Regions from separate parts of the Streptomyces sp. NPDC044106 genome, predicted to be linked through region 1. Evidence: riboswitches for the same ligand, from Rfam matches in the RefSeq annotation. Region 1 holds a riboswitch; each other region holds the start of a gene.
What was found. A riboswitch is a leader RNA that binds a small molecule or an ion and turns the genes downstream of it on or off. The one in region 1 is predicted to bind cobalamin.

Region 1 (5,556 bases):
CCTGCCGGTCGTTGCCGTCTGCGGCGACCTGCTCGCCGCAGCCCGACTTCGGGTAGCCGTCGATGGCGCAGAGCAGTGCCTTGCTGTCGTAGCGCAGCGGTTCGGCGACCGAGGCGAGGGCCTCCGCGCTGGTGGCGTCGTCGGCGACGCTGGCGCAGGCGGTACGCGGCTTCGGCGGGCGCTCACCGCCGGGCGCGTCGCCCGCCGTGCCGAAGTCGACGACCAGCGCGACCCGCTTGTGCCCGTCCTCGGCCGGGGTGTCCGCGCAGATGTCCTCGAAGTCCGCGGCGCCGCGCGGCTTCGCCGCTTCCTTGGAGTCCTCGGAGACCGCGAAGCGGAAGCCCTGTACGTCACCGTCGTCGGGGCGCGCGGTGCCCGGGCCCTGGCTCGCGTACGTCCACTGCCCGCCGTCCCGCTCCCAGAACGACCAGTAGCGGTAGCCGGCGGCCTGGGCGGGCGCGGCCACGAGGACGCCGACGACGGCGGCGAGGAGCACCCCGAGCAGCAGCCGCCCACGGCCTGCCGTCACGGCTGCTTCTTCTTGCGGTTGCCGCTGTACAGGAAGCCGATGCCGATGCCGGCGACCATGCCGACGCCGACGATCCACCAGACGCTGACACCGCCGTCGTCGTCCTTCTTCTCGTCCTTGTCCGACGCCGAGGCGTGGTCGGAGGCGGACTGCGGGGGCGGGCCCTGGGCGTTCAGCTGCTTGACGAGGTCGGCGCCGCCGAAGTCGCGTGGGTCCAGGCCCGCGGCGTTCGCGGCGAAGATCAGCTTCGCGTAGGCGGCGGGGCCCGACTGCTTCGCCCACTTCGCGGAGTTCTCCGTGAGCCACACCGCGGACTTCTTGGCCTGCTCCTGCTGTCCGGCGGCGGCGAGGGCGACCACGGCGTCGGCGGTGCCGCCGACGTCCGGCATGTCGCCGACGCCCGGCATCGACGACATCAGGTGGTCCTCGTTCTTGCCGAGGGTGTCGAGGAGGTAGCCGGTGCCGTTGCTCGCGGCCTGCGCCGTCGTGTCCGGCTTCGCGCACTTGGGGGCACCGGACGCGGCCTTCTTCGCGGGCGCCACGACGAGGCCACGGCCGAGGCTGCCGAGCACACCGGCCGCGGTGGCGCCGGCGTTCGGCGAGAGCTTGCCGGACTTGGCGTCGGCGAGGCCGAAGGCGCCGCCGTCCTTGCCGCAGTCCATGGCGAGCTTCGGCAGCGCGTCGTAGGGGGACTTCCCGCCCTGGGACTTGGCGGACGCGGGGTTCTCACCGGCGGCGACGAGCGCGCCGACGACGATCCCCGTGGAGTTCGCGTCGGAGGGGAAGCCGGGGTTGTAGCCCCAGCCGCCGTCCTTGTTCTGCACCGACTTCAGCCACTGGACGCTCTTCTTCACCGCCTTGTCCTGGCCGCCGAGCGCGGTGAGGGCCTGCACGGCGGCGGCGGTGGAGTTGCTGTCGACCGTGGTCTTGGAGTTGCACGGCGTGCTCGCGTCCGCGCGGTACGCCGCGAAGCCGCCGCTCGCGCACTGCTGCCCGGTCAGCCAGTCGACGGCCTTCGCGGCCGGCTCGATGTCCTGGGTGTGCTGGGCGAGCAGGGCGTACGACTGGCGGAAGACGCCGTCGAACTTGGGGTCCTGCTTGCCGTAGAGGCCCGAGGGGAGCGCGGTCGAGGGCGACGGGGAGCTGCTCTCCGCGAAGGCGGCCGGTGCCGCGGCCGAGCCGAACACGGCGACGGCGGCCAGGACCGCCGCACTGCGACGAACGTTCATGATGGGGCGGATGCCTCTCCCTGCGGGGAGCGGGGCGGCACGGTCCGTGCGGGCAGCACGGCTTCCGGCGGCTCCGGCTCCGTATACCTCGACGGTGCCGCTCACCGGAGGGTCCGGTGAAGCGAGCCGGTCACGTTCCGCGCCGGGCATTCCGGCTCACCGACGCTGCGGTCGGATTACGGCTGCGGGTCAGCGCCGGATTCGCACCGGACTTTCCCCTGCTCGGACGTGAGGACGACGCACTCACTCTACCGGCCGGTCCGCGGGCCCCTCGGGTCACACCGCCACGAACGCGAGCGGATCGCTCCCTGCCACCGCCTCCGCGCGCCCCAGCTTCACCAGGCGGCGTACGTGGGCCTCCGCTTCGGAGACCGCGATGTTGCGCGAGCCGTAGGGGATCTCGGCCCAGGGCCTGTTCCACTCCATGCGGGTGGCGATCTGCCAGGGGGTGAGGGGCTCGGCGAGCAGGGTGAGCAGGCTCGTCAGGCGCTCCTCGTGGTGCGCGAGGAGTTCGCGTACGCGGCCGGGGGCGTCGGTGAAGGCGTGCTGGTGGGCGGGGAGGACCTCGGCGGGGGCGAGGCGGCCGACCCGCTCCAGGGAGTCGAGGTAGTCGCCGAGGGGGTCGGTCACCGTGTCGTCGTCGGGGTCCTCGTACAGGCCGATGTGCGGGGTGATGCCGGGCAGCAGATGGTCCCCGGAGAAGAGCCGGCCGTGGCCGCGCAGGCCCGTCGGGTGGTCCTCCTCCAGGTGCAGGCAGACGTGGCCCGGCGTGTGGCCTGGGGTCCAGATCGCGCGCACCCGGCGGCCCGGCAGGGCGAGCAGCTCGCCCGGGGTGATGCCGAGGTCGGGCAGGGCGGGGGCGAGGCCGGGCAGTGCGCGGGGGCGGCCCTCGTCGCGGGCCCGCACCAGGGGGGCGACGTGGCCGGCCGGGGCGCCCGCGGCGGTGAGCTTCGCGGCCATGTAGGCGTACCAGCGCTCGGGCGGGTTGGCACGGGTGCGGCGCACCACGGAGGCGTCCGCCTCGTGCATCGCGATCCACGCGCCCGACGCCTCGCGGACCGCTTTGGACAGGCCGTGGTGGTCGGGGTGGTGGTGGGTGATGACGACGCCGTGCACGTCCTGGACCGCGGTGCCGCAGGCGACGAGCCCGGCGGCGAGGGTCTCCCAGGACGCCGGGTCGTCCCAGCCGGTGTCGACGAGGACGGGGCCCGCGTCGGTGTCCAGGAGGTGGACGAGGGTGAAGCCGAGGGGGTTGTCGGGGATCGGGACCTTGATGCTCCAGACGCCGCCGCCGTGCTCGATCACCGGTGGGCCGCTCGCCCGCGTGCCGCCGCTCACCCGCGTCATGGGCGCCTCGTCTCTGTCGCTGATGCCCGCCACTATAACTAGAACTAGTTCCAATAGTCGCCCAAGTTCACCTCCTCGCCGCCGGGTTGATGCTCCCGCGAGCCTCCCGGAGTCTTCCGGAGCCTCCTGGGCTTCTGGCGCTTCTGGCGCTTTCGGACGTGGACTCCTCCAACTAGAACTGGTATCAGTTCTGAAACATCAGTTCTGAAACGGTGTCAGGAAACGCCCCGCAGGGACCCGCAGGAGGCAGTCAGCCATGACCGAGCTCGTGGAACACGGACAGCTGTTCATCGGCGGGGAGTTGGTGGACCCGCTCGGCAAGGGCGTCATCGACGTCGTCTCCCCGCACACCGAAGAGGTCTTCGCCCGCGTGCCGCACGCGGCCCCCGCCGACGTGGACCGCGCCGTCGCCGGTGCCCGCAAGGCCTTCGAGCACGGCCCGTGGCCGCGGATGACGCCGGACGAGCGCATCGAGGTCATATCGAGGATCAAGGACGGCTTCGCGATACGCCACGAGGAGATCGCCCGCGTCATCAGCTCCGAGAACGGCACGCCCTACACGTCAAGCGTGATGGTGCAGGCCCTCTCCGCGATGATGGCGTGGGACGCGGCGATCACCGTCGCCCGCGACTTCCCCTACGAGGAGGAGCGGGACGGCGTCCTCGGCAAGCTGCTCGTGCGGCGCGAACCGGTCGGCGTCGTCGCGGCCGTCGTGCCGTGGAACGTCCCGCAGTTCACCGCCGCCGCCAAACTCGCCCCCGCCCTGCTCGCCGGCTGCCCGGTCGTCCTCAAGACCTCGCCGGAAGCGCCCCTCGACTCCTACATCCTCGCGGAGATCGCCGCCGAGGCGGGGCTGCCGGAAGGCGTGCTCTCGATCATCTGCGCCGACCGCGAGGTGAGCGAGTACCTCGTCGGGCACCCGGACGTCGACAAGGTCTCCTTCACCGGGTCCGTCGCCGCGGGCAAGCGCGTCATGGAGGTCGCCGCCCGCAACCTGACCCGCGTGACACTGGAGCTCGGCGGCAAGTCGGCCGCCGTCGTCCTCCCCGACGCCGACGCGGCGACCGCGGTCGCGGGCATCGCGCCGTTCGCCTGGATGATCAACGGCCAGGCGTGCGTGGCCCAGACCCGCATCCTCGTGCCGCGCACCCGCTACGACGAGTTCGCCGAGGCCTTCGCCGCCGCCGCCTGTGCGCTCAAGGTCGGCGACCCCCTCGACCCCGCCACCGAACTCGGCCCGCTCGTCGCCCGGCGGCAGCAGCAGCGCTCCCTCGACTACATCCGCATCGGTCAGGAGGAGGGCGCGAAGATCCTCGCGGGCGGCGGCCGTCCGGCCGGTATGGACCGGGGCTGGTACGTCGAGCCGACGCTCTTCGGTGACGTCGACAACTCGATGCGGATCGCCCGCGAGGAGATCTTCGGCCCCGTCATCTGCCTGCTGCCGTACGGCGAGGAGAGCGAGGCGGTGAAGATCGCCAACGACTCCGACTACGGGCTCAGCGGCAGTGTCTGGACCGGCGACGTCGAGCGGGGCATCGGCATCGCGCGGCAGGTGCGCACCGGAACGTACTCCGTGAACACCTTCAGCCTCGACATGCTCGGCCCCTTCGGCGGCTACAAGAACTCCGGCCTCGGGCGCGAGTTCGGACCCGAGGGGTACGGCGAGTTCTTCGAGCACAAGATGATCCACCTCCCGGCCGGCTACGAGGGGGCGGGTGCCTGATGGGGGACCGCTGGCACGTCGAGGTCGACCGGTCGGTCTGCATCGGCTCGGGCATGTGCGTACTCACCGCCCCCGGCGGCTTCGAGCTGGACACCGCACGCCAGTCGCACCCCACCGCCGCCGAGACCGACGCCAACGAGAAGGTCCTTGAGGCCGCGGAGGGCTGCCCGGTGGAGGCGATCACGATCGCGCTGGCCGACGGCGGGGAGATCGTGTTCCCGCCGGAGGAGTAGCACCGCGGCGTCGACGGGGTCACGCCCGCGCCAAGTTCACCTCGGTGGCGGCGCGGGCGTCGCCATATGTCCGGACCGTAGCTAGTCTGGACCGTCGAACATGAGCGAACGTGACTTTACGCATGCGTTCCGCACGGCCGATCGATGACACTCGTGACTGTTCCGCCCCTCGGAGCCCTGGAAATCTCAGTGCCACACCGAGCGGAGAGGGGACGCCATGGACAAGCGGTACGAGGTCTACTGTCTGGCCGACAGGCACTTCTACGAGACCCCGGACCGACTGACGTCCACGGCCACCAAGGGCTCCACCGAGTTCCCCGCGGCCCGCCGCCCCGTTCCCGAGGGCTGGCGCTCGGGCCGCGCGGGCGACTGGCTCTCCTTCGTCCCGCTGGACGAGGGCGGAGACCCGCTCCCCGCCCCCCAGCAGGGCTGGAAGATCCACGTCTCCGCCACCCTGGAGAACGCGGACCACGTCATATCGGCCGTGTGGGACCA
Region 2 (5,556 bases), on a different contig from region 1:
ATGGTGGCAAAGGACTCGCGGTAGATCGCCGCGCCGTCCTTCTCGTAGTCGAACACTGTGCTCTCGCTCATCTCGTGGCCGTTGGAGTGCTTGCGGAAGGGCTGTTTGCGGAAGGGGTGCTTGTCGAAGTCGTACGTGCTGCGGTGACCGTCCCGGCCAGGGTGTCGCCCGTCACGGGCACCGCCGAGGCGCCGGTGCGCACCGTCACCTCGTAGCGGCCGTCGCCGATGGCGAGGACGTCGACCCAGTCGCCGTGCGGGTGCCCGCACCGCCGCTCGCAGCCGGACCAGTGGACGGGCAGTCCGCCGTGGCCCGGCACGGCGTCCGCGCGGACGTCGGCGAGCGACTTGGCGCAGCCGGGGCGGCCGGTGCAGGCGCCGACGCCGGACCAGGGCGAGCCGGGGGCGGTGACGTAACCGGCCTCGGCCAGTGCGGCGAGGCGCTCACGGGCCGCCGCTCCGTCGGCGAAGCCGGGCAGCACGAAGCCGCGCCACGGGGTGACGCGCAGCTCGTCGGCGGGCAGCGGGAGGAGGGCCCGCCACTGGGCCGCGGTGACACGGCCGAGGGGTGCGTTGACGACCACGGCGTGACCGGTGACGCCGGGGACGGGCGGGGCGGCGACGGGCATTCCCCGGGCAGCGACCGGCATCTCCCGGGCACCAACCGGCACCTCCGGGGCCGTGACCGGCATCTTCGGGGCGGCGCCCGGCGACTCCGGGGCGCCGACAGGCATCCCCGGAACCGCGACCGGCTCCGCCGCGACCCCCGCCCGCGTCAGCGCCCGCGCCACCTCCACCCGCTGCCCGTCGGGAAGCTCCCGTACCCGCCAGGCCCCGTTGCCCGCCTCGCGCGCGGCGTCGAGGAAGGCGCGGGCCGCCGCGAGGGCGGCGCGGGGGGCGTCGGCGCCTGCGACCCGGAAGGCGTGCCTCCCGAGGCGTACGACGGCCGTTCCACCGGAGCGCACCGCCCCACCGGATCGCACCGCGCGACCCGCACCCGCCGTCCCGTCCGCCCCCACCGCCCCGTCCGATTCTGCGATCAAGGTCACATCCGCGCCGAGGCCCGCCACGTCCCCGCGCCCGTCGTCCAGGGCGAACAGGAAGCGGCCGGAGAGCGCCGTCGTCCACTCCTCCGCGCAGAGGAGTCCGTCCAGCTCGCGGGCCCACAACTGCACGTCGGCGTGGCCGAGTCCGTCGGTTCCCGCGAGCGGCGATGCCACCACGTTCCGCACGCGTTCGTGCCGCTCGGAAGGCAGCAGGCCCGCGTCCGCGAGCAGGTGGGAGAGTTCGCCGCCGCACGCCTCGCCGAGGCCGCGCAGCTCGATGTTGCCGCGCGAGGTGACGCTGAGGTTCCCGTCCGCGAGACGCTCCGCCGCGACTCCGAGCACGGTCGCCTGACGGGCCGTCAAAAGGCCGCCGGGCAGGCGGAGTCGGGCGAGCCTGCCGTCGTCGGCGAGGTGCAGGCGAAGGGCTCCGGGGCAGGCGTCGCCCCGGTCGCGTATGAGGGATTCGCCCTGGTCTGGGGAGGGAGCTCGGGTGGGCGGCATGGCGGCGAGCATACCCACGCGGTTCCGGCCGGTCGCCTCCCGAGACGGGCCGTCCCGGCAGGTGGCCGCACCGCTCGCGGCGGGCAGGACTTACTATGCAGGCGGCGGGCTACCAAGTCCGTCGACGCCAGCGACGGCGTGGGTCCACCAGGACCCTGGGGAGGAAGCCCGGTGCGAATCCGGCGCGGTCCCGCCACTGTGAGCCCCACCCGCGTGGGGTGAGCCAGGAACTCCTGCCGTCCATACGACCACCCGGGGCGCGGACACCCCGAGGAAGGCCTGCGCCCGCATGCTTCTGCTGTTGTCGACCTCCGACACCGACCTGCTCAGCGCCCGCGCGGCGGGGGGCCCGGTCGACTACCGGTTCGCCAACCCCTCCCGCCTGGACCTGGACACTCTTCCCGGCCTGCTCGACGGCGTCGACCTCGTCGTCGTACGCCTCCTCGGCGGCGTACGCGCCTGGCAGGACGGCCTGGACCAGCTCATCGCCACCGGCCTCCCGGTCGTCGTGCTCACCGGTGAACAGGCCCCCGACGCCCAGCTGATGGCCTCCTCCACCGTGCCGATCGGCATCGCCGCCGAGGCGCACGCCTACCTCGCGCACGGCGGCCCCGCCAACCTGGAGCAGCTGGCCCGCTTCCTCTCCGACACCGTGCTGCTCACCGGCCACGGTTTCGAGCCGCCCGCGCCCGCGCCGTCCTGGGGCCCGCTGGAGCGCACCGCGCGCCCCGTCGAGGGGCCGACGGTGGCGGTGCTCTACTACCGCGCCCACCACATGAGCGGCAACACCGCGTTCGTCGACGACCTGTGCAGCGCCATCGAGGACGCGGGCGCCCGCCCGATGCCGCTGTACGTGGCTTCGCTGCGCGCCCCCGAGCCGGAGCTGATCGACGAGCTGCGGGCCGCCGACGCCATCGTGACGACGGTCCTCGCGGCGGGCGGCACCAAGCCCGCGCAGGCGTCGGCGGGCGGCGACGACGAGTCGTGGGACGCGGGCGCGCTGACCGGCCTCGACGTGCCGATCCTCCAGGCGCTCTGCCTGACCGGGTCGCGCTCGGCCTGGCAGGACAACGACGAGGGCGTGTCGCCGCTGGACGCCGCGAGCCAGATCGCCGTCCCGGAGTTCGACGGCCGCCTCATCACGGTGCCCTTCTCCTTCAAGGAGATCGACGAGGACGGGCTCCCCGCATACGTGGCGGACGCCGAGCGCGCGGCCCGCGTCGCCGGGATCGCCGTACGGCACGCGCGTCTGAAGCACATCCCGGCCGCCGACAAGCGCCTGGCCCTGGTGCTCTCCGCGTACCCGACCAAGCACTCCCGCATCGGCAACGCGGTCGGCCTCGACACCCCCGCGTCCGCCGTGGCGCTCCTGCGCCGGCTGCGCGCCGAGGGGTACGACTTCGGCCCCGAGGCCGACATCCCCGGCCTGGTCTCCGGTGACGGCGACGAGCTGATCCGCGCGCTCATCGACGCGGGCGGCCACGACCAGGAGTGGCTGACCGAGGAGCAGCTCGCCGCCAACCCGGTCCGCATCCCCGCCGCCGACTACAAGCGGTGGTACGCGACGCTCCCCGCCGAGCTGCGCGAGTCCGTCGAGGGCCACTGGGGTCCGCCGCCCGGGGAGATGTTCCTCGACCGCTCGCGCGTGGGCAACGGCGGCGACCCGGAGGGCGACATCGTGCTCGCCGCCCTGCGCCGCGGGAACCTCCTCATCCTCATCCAGCCGCCGCGCGGCTTCGGCGAGAACCCGATCGCGATCTACCACGACCCCGATCTGCCGCCCTCGCACCACTACCTGGCGGCCTACCGCTGGATCGCCGCGCCCGCCGCCGACGGCGGTTTCGGCGCCGACGCGATGATCCACCTCGGCAAGCACGGCAACCTGGAGTGGCTGCCGGGCAAGAACGCGGGCCTCTCCGCGGCCTGCGGCCCCGACGCCGCGCTCGGCGACCTGCCCCTGATCTACCCCTTCCTGGTCAACGACCCGGGCGAGGGCACCCAGGCCAAGCGCCGCGTGCACGCCACGCTCATCGACCACTTGGTGCCGCCGATGGCGCGCGCCGACTCCTACGGCGACATCGCGCGCCTGGAGCAGCTCCTCGACGAGTACGCCCAGATCAGCTCCATGGACCCGGCGAAGCTGCCCGCGATCCGCGCGCAGATCTGGACGCTCATCCAGGCCGCCAAGCTCGACCACGACCTGGGCCTCGAGGACCGTCCGGACGACGACGGATTCGACGACTTCCTGCTGCACGTCGACGGCTGGCTCTGCGAGATCAAGGACATGCAGATCCGCGACGGTCTGCATGTGCTCGGCAGCGCCCCGGCCGGCGCCGACCGCGTCAACCTCGTCCTCGCGATCCTGCGGGCCCGCCAGATCTGGGGCGGCACGACCGCGCTGCCCGGTCTGCGCGAGGCCCTCGGTCTCGACGAGTCCGCGGCGACCCGGGTGAGCGCCGACGCGGCCGAGGAACGGGCCCGCGCGCTGGTCCAGGCGATGGACGACGCCGACTGGGAACTCGCGGCGATCCCGCGCGACGAGGGCGAGCAGGTCGCCGCCGTGCTGGAGTTCGCGGCCCGCGAGGTGGTCCCGCGCCTCGCGGCCACCACCGCCGAGCTCGACCACTCGGTGCACGCCCTGAACGGCGGCTTCGTCCCGGCGGGCCCCTCGGGCTCCCCGCTGCGCGGCCTGGTCAACGTCCTGCCGACCGGCCGCAACTTCTACTCGGTCGACCCGAAGGCCGTCCCCTCCCGCCTCGCGTGGGAGACGGGTCAGGCGCTGGCCGACTCCCTCATCGAGCGGTACCGCAACGACAACGGCGAGTACCCCACCTCCGTCGGCCTCTCCCTCTGGGGCACCAGCGCGATGCGCACCGCGGGCGACGACGTCGCGGAAGCGATGGCCCTGCTCGGCGTCCGCCCGGTCTGGGACGACGCCTCGCGCCGCGTGACGGGCCTTGAGGCCATCCCCTACGAGGAGTTGGGGCGCCCGCGCATCGACGTGACGCTGCGCATCTCGGGCTTCTTCCGCGACGCGTTCCCGCACACGATCGGCCTCCTCGACGACGCGGTGCGCCTCGCCGCCTCGCTCGACGAGCCCGCCGAGCACAACTACGTACGCGCCCACGCCCAGGCCGACCTGGCCGAGCACGGGGACGAACGCCGGGCCACCACCCGCATCTTCGGCTCCCGCCCCGGCACGTACGGCGCGGGCCTGCTCCAGCTCATCGACTCCCGCGACTGGCGCACCGACGCGGACCTGGCCGAGGTGTACACGGTGTGGGGCGGCTACGCGTACGGCCGCGGTCTCGAAGGCCGCCCGGCGCGCGCCGAGATGGAGACGGCGTACAAGCGCATCGCCGTGGCCGCGAAGAACACGGACACCCGCGAGCACGACATCGCGGACTCCGACGACTACTTCCAGTACCACGGCGGCATGGTGGCGACCGTGCGCGCGCTGCGGGGCACGGCCCCCGAGGCGTACATCGGGGACTCGACCCGCCCCGAGACGGTCCGCACGCGCACGCTGGTGGAGGAGACCTCGCGGGTGTTCCGCGCGCGCGTCGTCAACCCCAAGTGGATCGAGGCGATGCGCCGCCACGGCTACAAGGGCGCCTTCGAGCTCGCCGCGACGGTGGACTACCTGTTCGGGTACGACGCCACCACGGGCGTCGTCGCCGACTGGATGTACGACAAGCTCACGGAGACGTACGTTCTGGATCCGACCAACCGGCAGTTCCTCCAGGAGAACAACCCCTGGGCCCTGCACGGCATCGCCGAACGCCTCCTGGAGGCGGAGTCGCGCGGCATGTGGGCCAAGCCTGACCCGGCGGTGCTCGAAGCGCTGCGGCAGGCGTACCTGGAGACCGAGGGCAATCTGGAGGACGAGGGGAACCCGGCCGACGCGGGCTGACCCCTCCCCCTCCGCGGTGGCCGGCCGTCACGTGCACGTCGTCACGTCGACGCCCGGCCACCGTCCAGCCAGGCGAGCGCGCCCGCGGTCAGGGCCG
Region 3 (5,556 bases), on a different contig from region 1:
GCACGGCGTCGTCGTGGTCCAGGGCACCGACACCCTGGAGGAGACCGCCTTCCTCCTCGACCTCGCCTGCGCGCCCCGCACCCCCGTCGTGGTCACCGGTGCGATGCGCCGTCCGGACCTGCCGGGCGCCGACGGCCCGGCGAACCTGGCCGCCGCGGTCGCCGTCGCCGCGGACCCCGCCTGCGCGGGGCTCGGCGTCGTCGCGGTCCTCGCGGACGAGATCCACGCGGCGCGGCACGTCCGCAAGACCCACACCACGTCCGTCGCGACCTTCGCGTCACCGGGCGCGGGCCCGCTCGGCAGGGTCGTCGAGGGCAGGCCCCGCGTCCTGCTCCGCCCGGCAGGGCCCACCGTCGCCCGCCCCCTGAGCCTGCGCGGCAACGCCAACGTCGCCCTGGTCACGCTCGCCCTCGGCGACCGCGGCGAACTCCTCGAAGCCGTCGATGCCCGCTTCGACGGCCTGGTCGTGGCGGCCTTCGGCGCAGGCCACGTCCCCACCTGGCTCGTCGAACCCCTGACCGCGCTCGCCACCCGCATCCCGGTCGTCCTCGCCTCCCGCACGGGCGCGGGCCCGCTGCTCAGCGAGACGTACAAGGGCCCGGGCTCCGAGTACGACATGCTCGGGCGCGGCCTGCTCCCCGCGGGCCCGCTGGACGCCCCGAAGGCCAGGCTCCTGCTGCACGCCCTGCTGGCGGACGGCGCCGGCCGGGCACAAGTGACCGACGCCTTCCGCGAGTTGACCGCCTAGCCGATCTGGTCCGGGGTGACCGTCAGCCACCGCTTGTCGGCGGTCACCTTCTGGCCGAGCTCGCGCTGCCGCGCGGCGTTCTTCTTCTTCATCCCGTCGAGCTGCTTCATGTACGAGTCCTTGCGGTTGACCCAGACCCGCACGCCGCCGTGGTCCACGTCGGCGGAGTGGAACAGCATCGGGCCGTCGCTCACCGGGGTGTCACCGGCGGCGAGGATCGGCTTCTTCCACTCGTCGATGTAGGTGTTGATCGCGGCGGGCTTGCCCTCGTACCAGGTCAGCGGCGCCCACAGGTGCGGCGTCAGCTCGCGCTTCGCGAGCTTCGCGCGGTCCTTCCCGCCGAAGCGGCCCTCGGCGATCTCCTTGCGGGAGCTGGTGACGTCACCGGTCCTGCGGTCCTTGAGCTGCTGGGCGACGCCGATGACGTTCTGCGGCTTCACGCCGTAGCCGTACTTGGGGTCGGCGAGGACCATGCGCACCAGGTCCTCACTGGCCGCGCTCACCACGTACACGTCGATGCCGTGGTGGCGCAGCGTCCTGTAGAGCTGCCGCATGCCCCGCGAGAACTCCGGCGGCTTCACCTCGGTCTTCGTCGGTTTCCCGTCCTCGAAGTACTCGGCGGGGATCGGCTTCTTGTACGCCAGGAGCTCGTCGACGTACCCCTTGAGCTCCTTCAGCGTGAAGCCGGAGAAGATCTGCGCGGCCCACGGGTAGCAGACCTGGTCGTCCACCTCGCACAGCCGGTTGTAGTAGCTGTAGAGGCTCTCCTTGTGCGTGGCCGTGTCCTTGAAGGGGATGGTCTTCAGGGACGGGTCCATGGTCTCGCGAGTCAGGACGCCCTTCATCTCCAGGAAGGGGAGGAGGGACTCCTCCAGGTCGTTGCGGTACGTGGTGTTGTCCGCGTCGAAGACCGCGTACGCGCCCTTGTGGCCGTTCTCCGCGATGACCTCGCCGAGCTGCTTCGCGACGGGCTTCGGCCAGTGCGACAGCTCACGGGCGGTGGCCGCGGAGGTGCCGGCGGCGCTCGCCTCGTCCGTCGGCCACAGCGCGCCGCCCGCGAGGACGGCGGCGGCCAGCGCGCCCGTGGTGCCGATGAGGGCCAGCTTGCTCTTTGCCCGTACTGCCATGGTGTGACGTCCCTGCCGTTCCTGGAAGCGATGCGCGGCCCCGTCCGGAGCGGCGCGCAATGCTATGGGGCACGGCGGTCATTGCCCATGATCGAAGTCACCGTGAAGCGGGGGCATGGGGAAGGTGAACGGGGGGTAGTGGGAGGGGGCGCCGTGACCGCACGGCGCCCGGAGCTGCCGGAACCTTCAGGAGCTGCCGCGACCCGCCCGGTCCACCGCGCATACTGGTTCCCATGGGCTCCCGTGAGTTCGTCCGGGCCGTGCCGAGGCTCGACGGCCCGCTCGACGGCATGGTCGTCTCCGCGGTCGGCTACCGCACCGCGGGACAGCGCCCCGCCCTGCACCGCGGCCTGCCCTCGCCGTATCTGACGGTGATCTTCTCCCTCGACGGGCCCATCACCACCGGCGACTCCCCAGGCCGGGCGACGGGACCGGACGCGGCGCGCACCGACATCGTGGTGGGCGGCCTGCACCAGAGCCCCGCGTACGTCGTCCAGCCCGAGCACGAGGCGGGCATCCAGCTCGCCGTGCATCCCCTCGCGGCCCGCGCGCTCCTCGGCCTGCCCGCCGCCGAACTCACCGGTCAGCTGGTCATCGGCGGCACCGACGTGCTCGGCGACCACGCGGCCGACGTCCGCGAGCGGCTGTGCGAGCTGGACGACTGGACGGACCGTTTCGCCCACCTCTCCGCGTACCTGCGGCGACTCGCCTGCGTCGACCGCCCCATGGGAGCCGTACGCCCGGAGGTCGCCGAGGCCTGGGCGTGGCTGGCCCGGCACCGCGGCGCGGGCACCCTGGGCGGCCTGTCCCGGCACGTCGCGCTGAGCGAACGCAGGCTGACCGCGCTGTTCCGCGCCGAGACGGGCCTGAGCCCGAAGCAGGCCGCACGCCTGATGCGCTTCCAGCACGCCAAGGCCGTCGTGACCCGCGCCGTCGCGGCGGGCGGACCCCCGGACCTCGCCCGGGTCGCGGCCGGCACCGGCTACTACGACCACTCCCACCTCGTCCGTGACTTCCGGCAGTACACCGGAGTGAGTCCCACCCGCTGGCTGGCCGAAGAGTGCCGGAATATCCAAGCCGGGGCGCACGGTACGGGCGAAGACTCGAAGCCATGAACACCACACCGAACCCGAGCTCGAACCCGAACGTCACGTCGGCCCCGAAGCCGGACCTCACACCGGCCCCGAACCCCGCGCCGGGTGCCGCCGAGGGTGACCGCCTCACCACACCCCCTCCCGCCGTCTGGCCGGGCGTGCAGGCCCAGGACGCCCCTGCGCTGATCGACTTCCTCGTCGACACCGTCGGCTTCCTGCGCACCGCCGTGTACGAGGACGGGGGCCGCGTCGCCCACGCCCAGCTCGACTGGCCCGAGGGCGGCGGCATCATGCTCGGCTCGTACGACCCGGAGGCCGCGGCCACCTGCGGCAAACCCGGCACCGGGGGCGCCTACGTCGTCACGGCCCGGGTGGACGACCTGTACCGGCGCCTCACCGGGGCGGGCGTGAAGATCACCGCCGAGATCGAGGACAAGCCCTACGGCAGCCGCGAGTTCGGCATCGAGGACCCGGAGGGAAACCGCTGGTCGTTCGGCACCTACCGAGGCGAGCCGAGGCCCGCACCGACCACGTGAGGGCGGGTGACAGGTGCGTGATAACTTGCGCAAGCCAGTCAAACCCACACCTGGGCCAGGGAATCCGGTGCGAATCCGGAACTGACGCGCAGCGGTGAGGGGGACGGGCGGGGCCACGGCCACTGGGTGTCTCCGGACGCCCGGGAAGGCGCCCCGCCCGGTCGATCCCGAGTCCGAAGACCTGCTGGCGCCTCCGCTCGCACACCGGGCGACGGAGGTCGTGACGCAGGCCAGGCTCCGCGTATGAGCCGCGAGACCCAAGGGATCACGTGTCCTCGACAGCCCGTACCGCCGCTCTCCGTACAGCCGCCCTCCTCTGTGCCGGTCTGCTCACGCTCACCGCGTGCGGCGACGGCTCCGCACGCGACGCCGCGCACTCCGGGGGCGGGAGCGCCGACGGCTATCCGGTCACGGTCACCTCCTGCGGCAAGGAGGCGAAGGTCGAGGCGCCGCCCCGGCGGGCCGTCTCCCTCGACCAGGGGTCCACGGAGATCCTGCTCTCCCTCGGCCTCGCCGACCGGATGGCCGGCACCGGCACCTGGACCGACCCGGTCCTGAAGAACCTGGCGAAGGACAACGCGAAGGTGGAGCGGCTCGCCGACCGCTACCCGTCGCTGGAGAAGGTCCTCGCCAAGGAGCCGGACTTCGTCAGCGCCTCCTTCCTCTACACGGTCGGCAAGGGCGGCGTCGCCGACCGTACGAAGTTCACCGAGCTAGGCGTGCCCGTCTACGTCTCGCCCACCGACTGCGCGGGCAAGGACAACGACGACGGCGACGGTGACGGCAAGCGCGTCAAGACCCTCACCATGGACAGCGTCTACGCCGAGATCCGCGACCTCGCGAAGGTCTTCGACGTCGAGAAGCGCGGCGAGAAGCTGATCGCCGGACTGAAGCGGCGGGTCGCGAAGGCCACCGTGCACATCGACAAGGCCGCCGCCTCGGACACCCGCCTCATGTACTGGTTCGCCAACTCCGACGCGCCGTACATGGCGGGCTGCTGCGGCGCCCCCGGCATCATCACCCGCGAACTCGGCGCCAAGAACGTCTTCGACGACACCCGTGAGGAGTGGCCCCAGATCAACTGGGAGACCGTCGCCGACCGGGACCCCGACGCCATCGTCCTCGGCGACCTCACGCGCAAGTCCCAGTCCGCGGAGAGCGCCGCGGCGAAGATCAGGTTCCTGGAGACGAACCCGGCGACGAAGAACCTGACCGCCGTGAAGAAGAAGCGGTACGTGCTGCTCAGCGGCCAGGCCATGAACCCCACGATCCGCACGGTCGACGGCATCGAACAGGTCGCGGCCGCGCTGCGGAAGTTCGGACTCCGCAAGTGACGCAGGCGGCGGAGGGCGGGGGCGGGAGTACGGCCGCGGGAAGGGGGATCGGTACCGGCGCGGGCACGGACGCGGGCATCAGTACGGACACGGGTACCGGCACGGAGGGGCCCGCACCCGGCGCCGTACACCCGGAACCCCTGCACGGCCCGCGCCCGGGCCTGCGCGGGGGCCTGCGCCTGGCCCTGCTCTGCCTGGCCGGTCTCGCCGCGCTCGTCCTCTCCGTGTCCGTGGCCGTCACCATCGGCCCCGCCGACATCTCCGTGCCCGACGTATGGTCGACCGTCGCCGCCCACCTCGGCTGGGGCGAGACCCCGCTCACCCCGATCAGGGACGGCATCGTCTGGAACCTGCGGATGCCGCGCACGCTGCTCGCCGCGGTCTGCGGCGCGGGCCTCGCGGTCTGCGGCGCCGTGATGCAGTCGCTGCTCCGCAACCCTCTCGCCGACCCCTTCGTGCTCGGGGTGTCCTCCGGCGCGTCCACCGGAGCGGTCGCGGTCGTCGTGCTCGGCGTCGGCGGGGGAGCGGTGTCGGTGTCGGCGGGCGCGTTCGCCGGGGCGCTCTGCTCGTTCGCGCTGGTGCTGCTCCTGAGTCACACCCTGGGCGACACCACGGACCGGGTCGTGCTGTCCGGCGTCGCTGCCATGCAGCTCTTCTCCGCGCTGACCTCGTTCGTCGTCCTCACGGCGGGCGACGCCGAGACCACCCGCGGCGTGC
Region 4 (5,556 bases), on a different contig from region 1:
GGTTTCCACGACACTGCCAACGCGATGGCGACGACCATCTCGACCGGCGCTCTCAAGCCCAAGACGGCGGTGGCCATGTCCGCCGTGCTCAACCTCGTCGGAGCCTTCCTCTCCGTCGAAGTCGCCAAGACGATCTCCGGCGGCATCGTCAACGAGGACGGACTGAAGACAGAGGTCATCTTCGCCGCGCTCGTCGGCGCGATTCTCTGGAACCTCGTCACCTGGCTGGTGGGCCTGCCCTCCAGCTCCTCCCACGCACTCTTCGGCGGCCTCATCGGCGCCGCCGTCATGTCGATGGGCTGGTCGTCGATCAACGGCGGCACCGTCGTCACCAAGATCCTGATCCCGGCCGTCGCGGCCCCGCTCGTGGCGGGCATCGCCGCGACGCTGGCCACCCGCCTGACGTACCGGATCGGCCGCGGCACCGACCAGAAGGCCACCGCCAAGGGGTACCGCGCGGGCCAGATCGCCTCCGCCGGCCTCGTCTCGCTGGCCCACGGCACGAACGACGCGCAGAAGACCATGGGCATCATCACGCTCGCCCTGATCACCGGCGGCGTCCTGAACCCCGGCGCCAACCCCCCGATGTGGGTCATCGTCTCGGCCGGCATGGCCATCGCGCTCGGCACCTACCTCGGCGGCTGGCGCATCATCCGCACCATGGGCAAGGGCCTGACCGACCTCGCGCCGCAGCAGGGCTTCGCCGCCCAGACCAGCGCCGCGACGGCGATCCTCGCCTCCTCGCACATCGGCTTCTCCCTCTCCACCACTCAGGTCTGCTCGGGCGCCGTGATGGGCGCGGGCCTCGGCCGCAAGGGCGGCGTGGTCCGCTGGTCGACCGCGACCCGGATGTTCGTCGCGTGGGGCCTGACCCTGCCGGCGGCGGGCCTGGTCGGCGCGGGCGCCGAGTTCCTCACCAAGCAGGGCCCCTGGGGCATCGCGGCCACCGCGACGCTCCTGATCGCGGGCTCGGGCGTGATCTGGGTGCTCTCGCGGCGCAACGCCGTCGACCACACCAACGTCACGGACGACGAGATCGGCCACGACGACACCGCGGTCGCCGAGCCCGCGGGCGTGGTCACCACCGCGATCGCCGCCGTCTCCCCTCCCCCGGCGGGCGTGCCTGCCGCCGCCGTCCCCGTGGACCAGCCCGTCAGGGTCACGGTCTCGGCCCCGACCACCACCACGACCGGCGCCATGGCGGACCCCGCCCGGCCCGCGACCGTGTAAGGACAGACCAGCATGAGCATCGACTGGGCAGCTCTCGGCTCCGTCTTCGGAGTCAGTCTCGCGGTGACGGTGGCCCTGGTGGGCCTGTTCACCCTCGGCGTCGTCGGCCTCTCCCGGCAGGAGACGGCGGCCGCCGCCACGGGCGGCACCGCGGCCCTGGCGCGCACCGGCGCGTATGCCTGCTTCGCCCTGTGCGCGGCGGCGGTGGCGTACGGCATCTTCCTGATCGTCGCCTGACGGCAGGGCCGTCGGCCGGTCTTCCCGGGTGGGGCGCGGAGCGTACGGAGCTCCGCGCCCCACCCGTATATCCGGATCCCGCGCGCCGGGCGTGCGCGCAACCCCGCATGTGGGCCCCAACACACTCTCCCGCCGCAGGTCAACGGCGAGTTGACGGGCCTTCGCGGACCGTGGTGGACTGCCCGGGCCAACTACGGCGGCAGAAGAGGAAGCCGGTGCGAATCCGGCGCGGTCCCGCCACTGTCACCGGGGAGCCACTCCCCGCGAGCCAGGAACTCTCGCCGCCGATCACGTCGAACCAGGGCGCGGACACCCTGAGTGAGGACATATCGCCATGCCCGGCCGCCCGGTGCCGCCCCTTCCCCGCTCGTCGAAGCCTCTCCGCAGCACGGCGACGGGCTGAGCGCATGAGTGCCGATCGCGACTTCGCGTACGGCGCCGCCGCCGGCCTCCTCGGTGACCTGCTGCTCGGCGATCCCCGCCGGGGCCATCCGGTCGCCGCGTTCGGCCGTGCCGCGGGCGCCGTCGAGCGGCTGCTCTGGCGCGACCACCGCGGCTGGGGCGCGCTGCACACCGTGGTCTGCGCGGGAGGCGCGGCGGGCGCCGCCGCCCTCGCCACCACCCTCGTACGCCGCTCCCGGGCCGGAACCGTCGCGCTGACCGCCGCCGCGACCTGGGCCGTCGTCGGCGGCACCTCGCTCGGCCGGGAGGCGCGGGCCATCGGCGGCGCGCTGGAGGCCGGGGACATCGAGGTCGCGCGGGAGCGGCTGCCGCATCTGTGCGGGCGCGATCCGCAGGCGCTGGACGCCGACGGCATCGCGCGGGCCGTCGTGGAGTCCGTCGCCGAGAACACCTCCGACGCGGTGGTCGGGGCGCTCGTGTGGGGCGCGCTGGGCGGGGTGCCCGGACTCGTCGGCTTCCGGGCCGTCAACACACTGGACGCGATGGTGGGCCACAAGTCGGCCCGCTACCGCCGGTACGGCTGGGCCTCCGCCCGCCTCGACGACGTCGTCGGATGGCCGGGGGCGCGGCTCACCGCGGGCCTCGCGGCGCTGGCCGGGGGATCGCCCGCCGGAGCGGTACGGGCCTGGCGCGCGGACGCGGCGAAGCATCCGAGCCCGAACGCCGGACCCGTCGAGGCGGCCTTCGCCGGCGCGCTTGGCGTACGGCTCGGGGGGACGCTGTCGTACGGGGGGCGGGTCGAGCACCGGCCCGTTCTGAACGCGGAGGGGCGCGACGTGCGCGCGGGGGACATCGAACGGGCGGCGAAGCTGTCCCGCCGCGTCGGCCTGCTCGCCCTCGGCGCCGTGGTCACCGCCCGCTGGGCACTTCGGTCGGCAACGTCAGGGAGAACGTCATGAGCGGTGGACTGCTCGTCGCAGGGACCACCTCGGACGCGGGCAAGAGCGTCGTCACCGCCGGCATCTGCCGGTGGCTGACCCGCAAGGGCGTGTCCGTCGCGCCGTTCAAGGCGCAGAACATGTCCCTCAACTCCTTCGTCACCCGCGAGGGCGCCGAGATCGGGCGGGCCCAGGCCATGCAGGCGCAGGCCGCCCGCGTCGAGCCCAGCGCGCTGATGAACCCCGTTCTGCTCAAGCCCGGCGGCGACCGCTCCAGCCAGGTCGTGCTGATGGGCAAGCCGGTCGGCGAGATGAGTGCGCGTGGCTACCACGGAGGGCGGCAGGCGCAGTTGCTCGACACCGTCCTGGGATGCCTGGCGGAACTCCGGGGCACGTATGACGCCGTGATCTGCGAAGGCGCGGGCAGTCCCGCCGAGATCAATCTGCGGCGCACCGACATCGTCAACATGGGCATCGCGCGCGCCGCCCGCTTCCCCGTCCTGGTGGTCGGGGACATCGACAGGGGCGGGGTGTTCGCGTCGTTCTTCGGGACGACGGCGCTGCTGAGCGCGGCCGACCAGGAGCTCGTCGCGGGCTACCTGGTGAACAAGTTCCGGGGGGACGTCTCCCTCCTGGAACCCGGGCTCGACATGCTGCTCGGTCTCACCGGGCGGCGTACGTACGGTGTGCTGCCGTTCCAGCACGGGCTCGGCATCGACGAGGAGGACGGCCTGCGGGTGTCCCTGCGGGGCGCCGTCCGGGAGTCGGTGGTGGCCCCGCCGGTCGGCGAGGACGTGCTGCGGGTCGCCGTGTGCGCGGTGCCGCTGATGTCCAACTTCACCGACGTGGACGCGCTGGCCGCCGAGCCGGGCGTCGTCGTGCGGTTCGTGGACCGCGCCGAGGAGCTCGTCGACGCCGACCTCGTGGTCGTGCCGGGCACGCGCGGGACCGTACGCGCCCTTGAGTGGCTGCGCGAGCGCGGCCTCGCCGACGCCCTGGCACGACGCGCCGCCGAGGGCCGCCCCGTGCTCGGGATCTGCGGCGGCTTCCAGGTCCTCGGCGAGCACATCGAGGACGAGGTCGAGTCGCGGGCCGGGGCCGTCGACGGGCTCGGGCTGCTGCCGGTGCGGGTGCGGTTCGCCCGCGAGAAGACCCTGGCGCGACCGGTCGGCGAGGCCCTCGGCGAGTACGTCGAGGGGTACGAGATCCACCACGGCGTCGCCGACGTCCTGGGCGGCGAGCCCTTCCTGGACGGCTGCCGGGTCGGCGAGGTCTGGGGCACGCACTGGCACGGATCGCTGGAGAGCGACGCGTTCCGGCGCCGATTCCTCACCGAGGTCGCCCGCGCGGCCGGACGCCGCTTCGTGCCCGCGCCCGACACCAGCTTCGCGGCGCTGCGCGAGGAACAGCTCGACCTGCTCGGCGACCTGATCGAAGAACACGCGGACACGGACGGCCTGCTGGGCCTGATCGAGAACGGCGCGCCGGCCGGGCTGCCGTTCATCGCGCCCGGCGCGCCCTCGTGAGCGCCGTCGTGAGCACCACCCCGCACCACCGCATCAAGGAGGCTCAGTGACCACCCCGTACCCGTTCACCGCTCTCGTCGGCCAGGACGACCTGCGGCTCGCGCTCCTGCTGAACGCCGTCTCGCCCGCCGTGGGCGGTGTGCTCGTGCGGGGTGAGAAGGGCACCGCCAAGTCCACCGCCGTGCGCGCGCTCTCGGCGCTGCTCCCCGAGGTGCCGGTCGTCGCCGGGTGCCGCTTCTCGTGCGATCCGGCCGCCGCCGACCCGAACTGCCCGGACGGCCCGCACGAGACGGGCGGCGCCACCGCGCGGCCCGCCCGGATGGTCGAGCTGCCGGTCGGCGCGTCCGAGGACCGCCTCGTCGGTGCCCTGGACATCGAGCGGGCACTCTCGGAGGGCGTCAAGGCCTTCGAGCCCGGCCTGCTCGCCGACGCGCACCGCGGCATCCTCTACGTCGACGAGGTCAACCTCCTCCACGACCACCTGGTCGACCTCCTCCTGGACGCCGCCGCCATGGGCGCCTCGTACGTGGAGCGCGAGGGCGTCTCCGTGCGGCACGCCGCACGCTTCCTGCTCGTCGGCACGATGAACCCCGAAGAGGGCGAGCTGCGCCCGCAGTTGCTCGACCGGTTCGGGCTGACCGTCGAGGTGGCCGCATCCCGCGAGACCGACCAGCGCGTCGAGGTCGTACGGCGGCGCCTCGCGTACGACGACGATCCCGAGGGCTTCGCCGGGCGCTGGAGCGAGGCGGAGTCCGCGCTGCGGGACCGCGTCGTGGCGGCGCGGGCGCTGCTCCCCCAGGTCGTCCTCGGCGACGCGGCGCTGCGGCAGATCGCGGCGACCTGCGCGGCGTTCGAGGTCGACGGGATGCGCGCGGACATCGTGATGGCGCGCACCGCGACGGCGCTCGCCGCGTGGGCGGGCCGTACCGACGTGCAGAGCGAGGACGTGCGCCAGGCCGCGCTGCTCGCGCTGCCGCACCGCAGGCGCCGCAACCCCTTCGACGCGCCGGGCCTCGACGAGGACAAGCTCGACGAGACGCTGGAGGAGGCGCGCGAGGACGAGGCTTCCGCGGAGCCGGAGCCTCCGGAGGGCGACGACGACCCGGACGGCGGCGGTCCTGACGGCGGCCCCGACGGTGGCGGCCCCGACGGCGGCGGGCAGCCCCCGGCCGACGGCCCGGAGCCCCCCTCCCCCGACCTGCCCGCACAGCACCAGGGCCCCG

Region 2: another riboswitch for cobalamin. It lies ahead of cobN (cobaltochelatase subunit CobN); the one in region 1 lies ahead of AC07DI_RS20585 (prenyltransferase/squalene oxidase repeat-containing protein).
Region 3: another riboswitch for cobalamin. It lies ahead of AC07DI_RS23565 (ABC transporter substrate-binding protein); the one in region 1 lies ahead of AC07DI_RS20585 (prenyltransferase/squalene oxidase repeat-containing protein).
Region 4: another riboswitch for cobalamin. It lies ahead of AC07DI_RS35680 (cobalamin biosynthesis protein); the one in region 1 lies ahead of AC07DI_RS20585 (prenyltransferase/squalene oxidase repeat-containing protein).

Annotation. Positions count from the first base shown of each region.
Region 1 is NZ_JBWKFZ010000010.1:335,187-340,742, forward strand. Features, by position in the region: gene AC07DI_RS20580 (SCO2322 family protein) at 1-529, opposite strand, end outside; gene AC07DI_RS20585 (prenyltransferase/squalene oxidase repeat-containing protein) at 526-1,758, opposite strand; cobalamin riboswitch at 1,883-2,012, opposite strand; gene AC07DI_RS20590 (MBL fold metallo-hydrolase) at 2,035-3,105, opposite strand; gene AC07DI_RS20595 (aldehyde dehydrogenase) at 3,362-4,828, shown strand; gene AC07DI_RS20600 (ferredoxin) at 4,828-5,061, shown strand; gene lanKC (class III lanthionine synthetase LanKC) at 5,279-5,556, shown strand, end outside.
Region 2 is NZ_JBWKFZ010000005.1:225,629-231,184, reverse strand. Features, by position in the region: gene AC07DI_RS10670 (precorrin-8X methylmutase) at 1-71, opposite strand, end outside; gene AC07DI_RS10665 (cobalamin biosynthesis protein CobG) at 68-1,546, opposite strand; cobalamin riboswitch at 1,667-1,798, shown strand; gene cobN (cobaltochelatase subunit CobN) at 1,836-5,459, shown strand; gene AC07DI_RS10655 (amidohydrolase) at 5,501-5,556, opposite strand, start outside.
Region 3 is NZ_JBWKFZ010000012.1:253,599-259,154, forward strand. Features, by position in the region: gene AC07DI_RS23545 (asparaginase) at 1-748, shown strand, start outside; gene AC07DI_RS23550 (HAD family hydrolase) at 745-1,875, opposite strand; gene AC07DI_RS23555 (AraC family transcriptional regulator) at 2,109-2,990, shown strand; gene AC07DI_RS23560 (VOC family protein) at 2,987-3,505, shown strand; cobalamin riboswitch at 3,524-3,708, shown strand; gene AC07DI_RS23565 (ABC transporter substrate-binding protein) at 3,775-4,839, shown strand; gene AC07DI_RS23570 (FecCD family ABC transporter permease) at 4,917-5,556, shown strand, end outside.
Region 4 is NZ_JBWKFZ010000029.1:60,689-66,244, forward strand. Features, by position in the region: gene AC07DI_RS35670 (inorganic phosphate transporter) at 1-1,230, shown strand, start outside; gene AC07DI_RS35675 (hypothetical protein) at 1,243-1,467, shown strand; cobalamin riboswitch at 1,625-1,764, shown strand; gene AC07DI_RS35680 (cobalamin biosynthesis protein) at 1,875-2,828, shown strand; gene AC07DI_RS35685 (cobyric acid synthase) at 2,825-4,333, shown strand; gene AC07DI_RS35690 (putative cobaltochelatase) at 4,380-5,556, shown strand, end outside.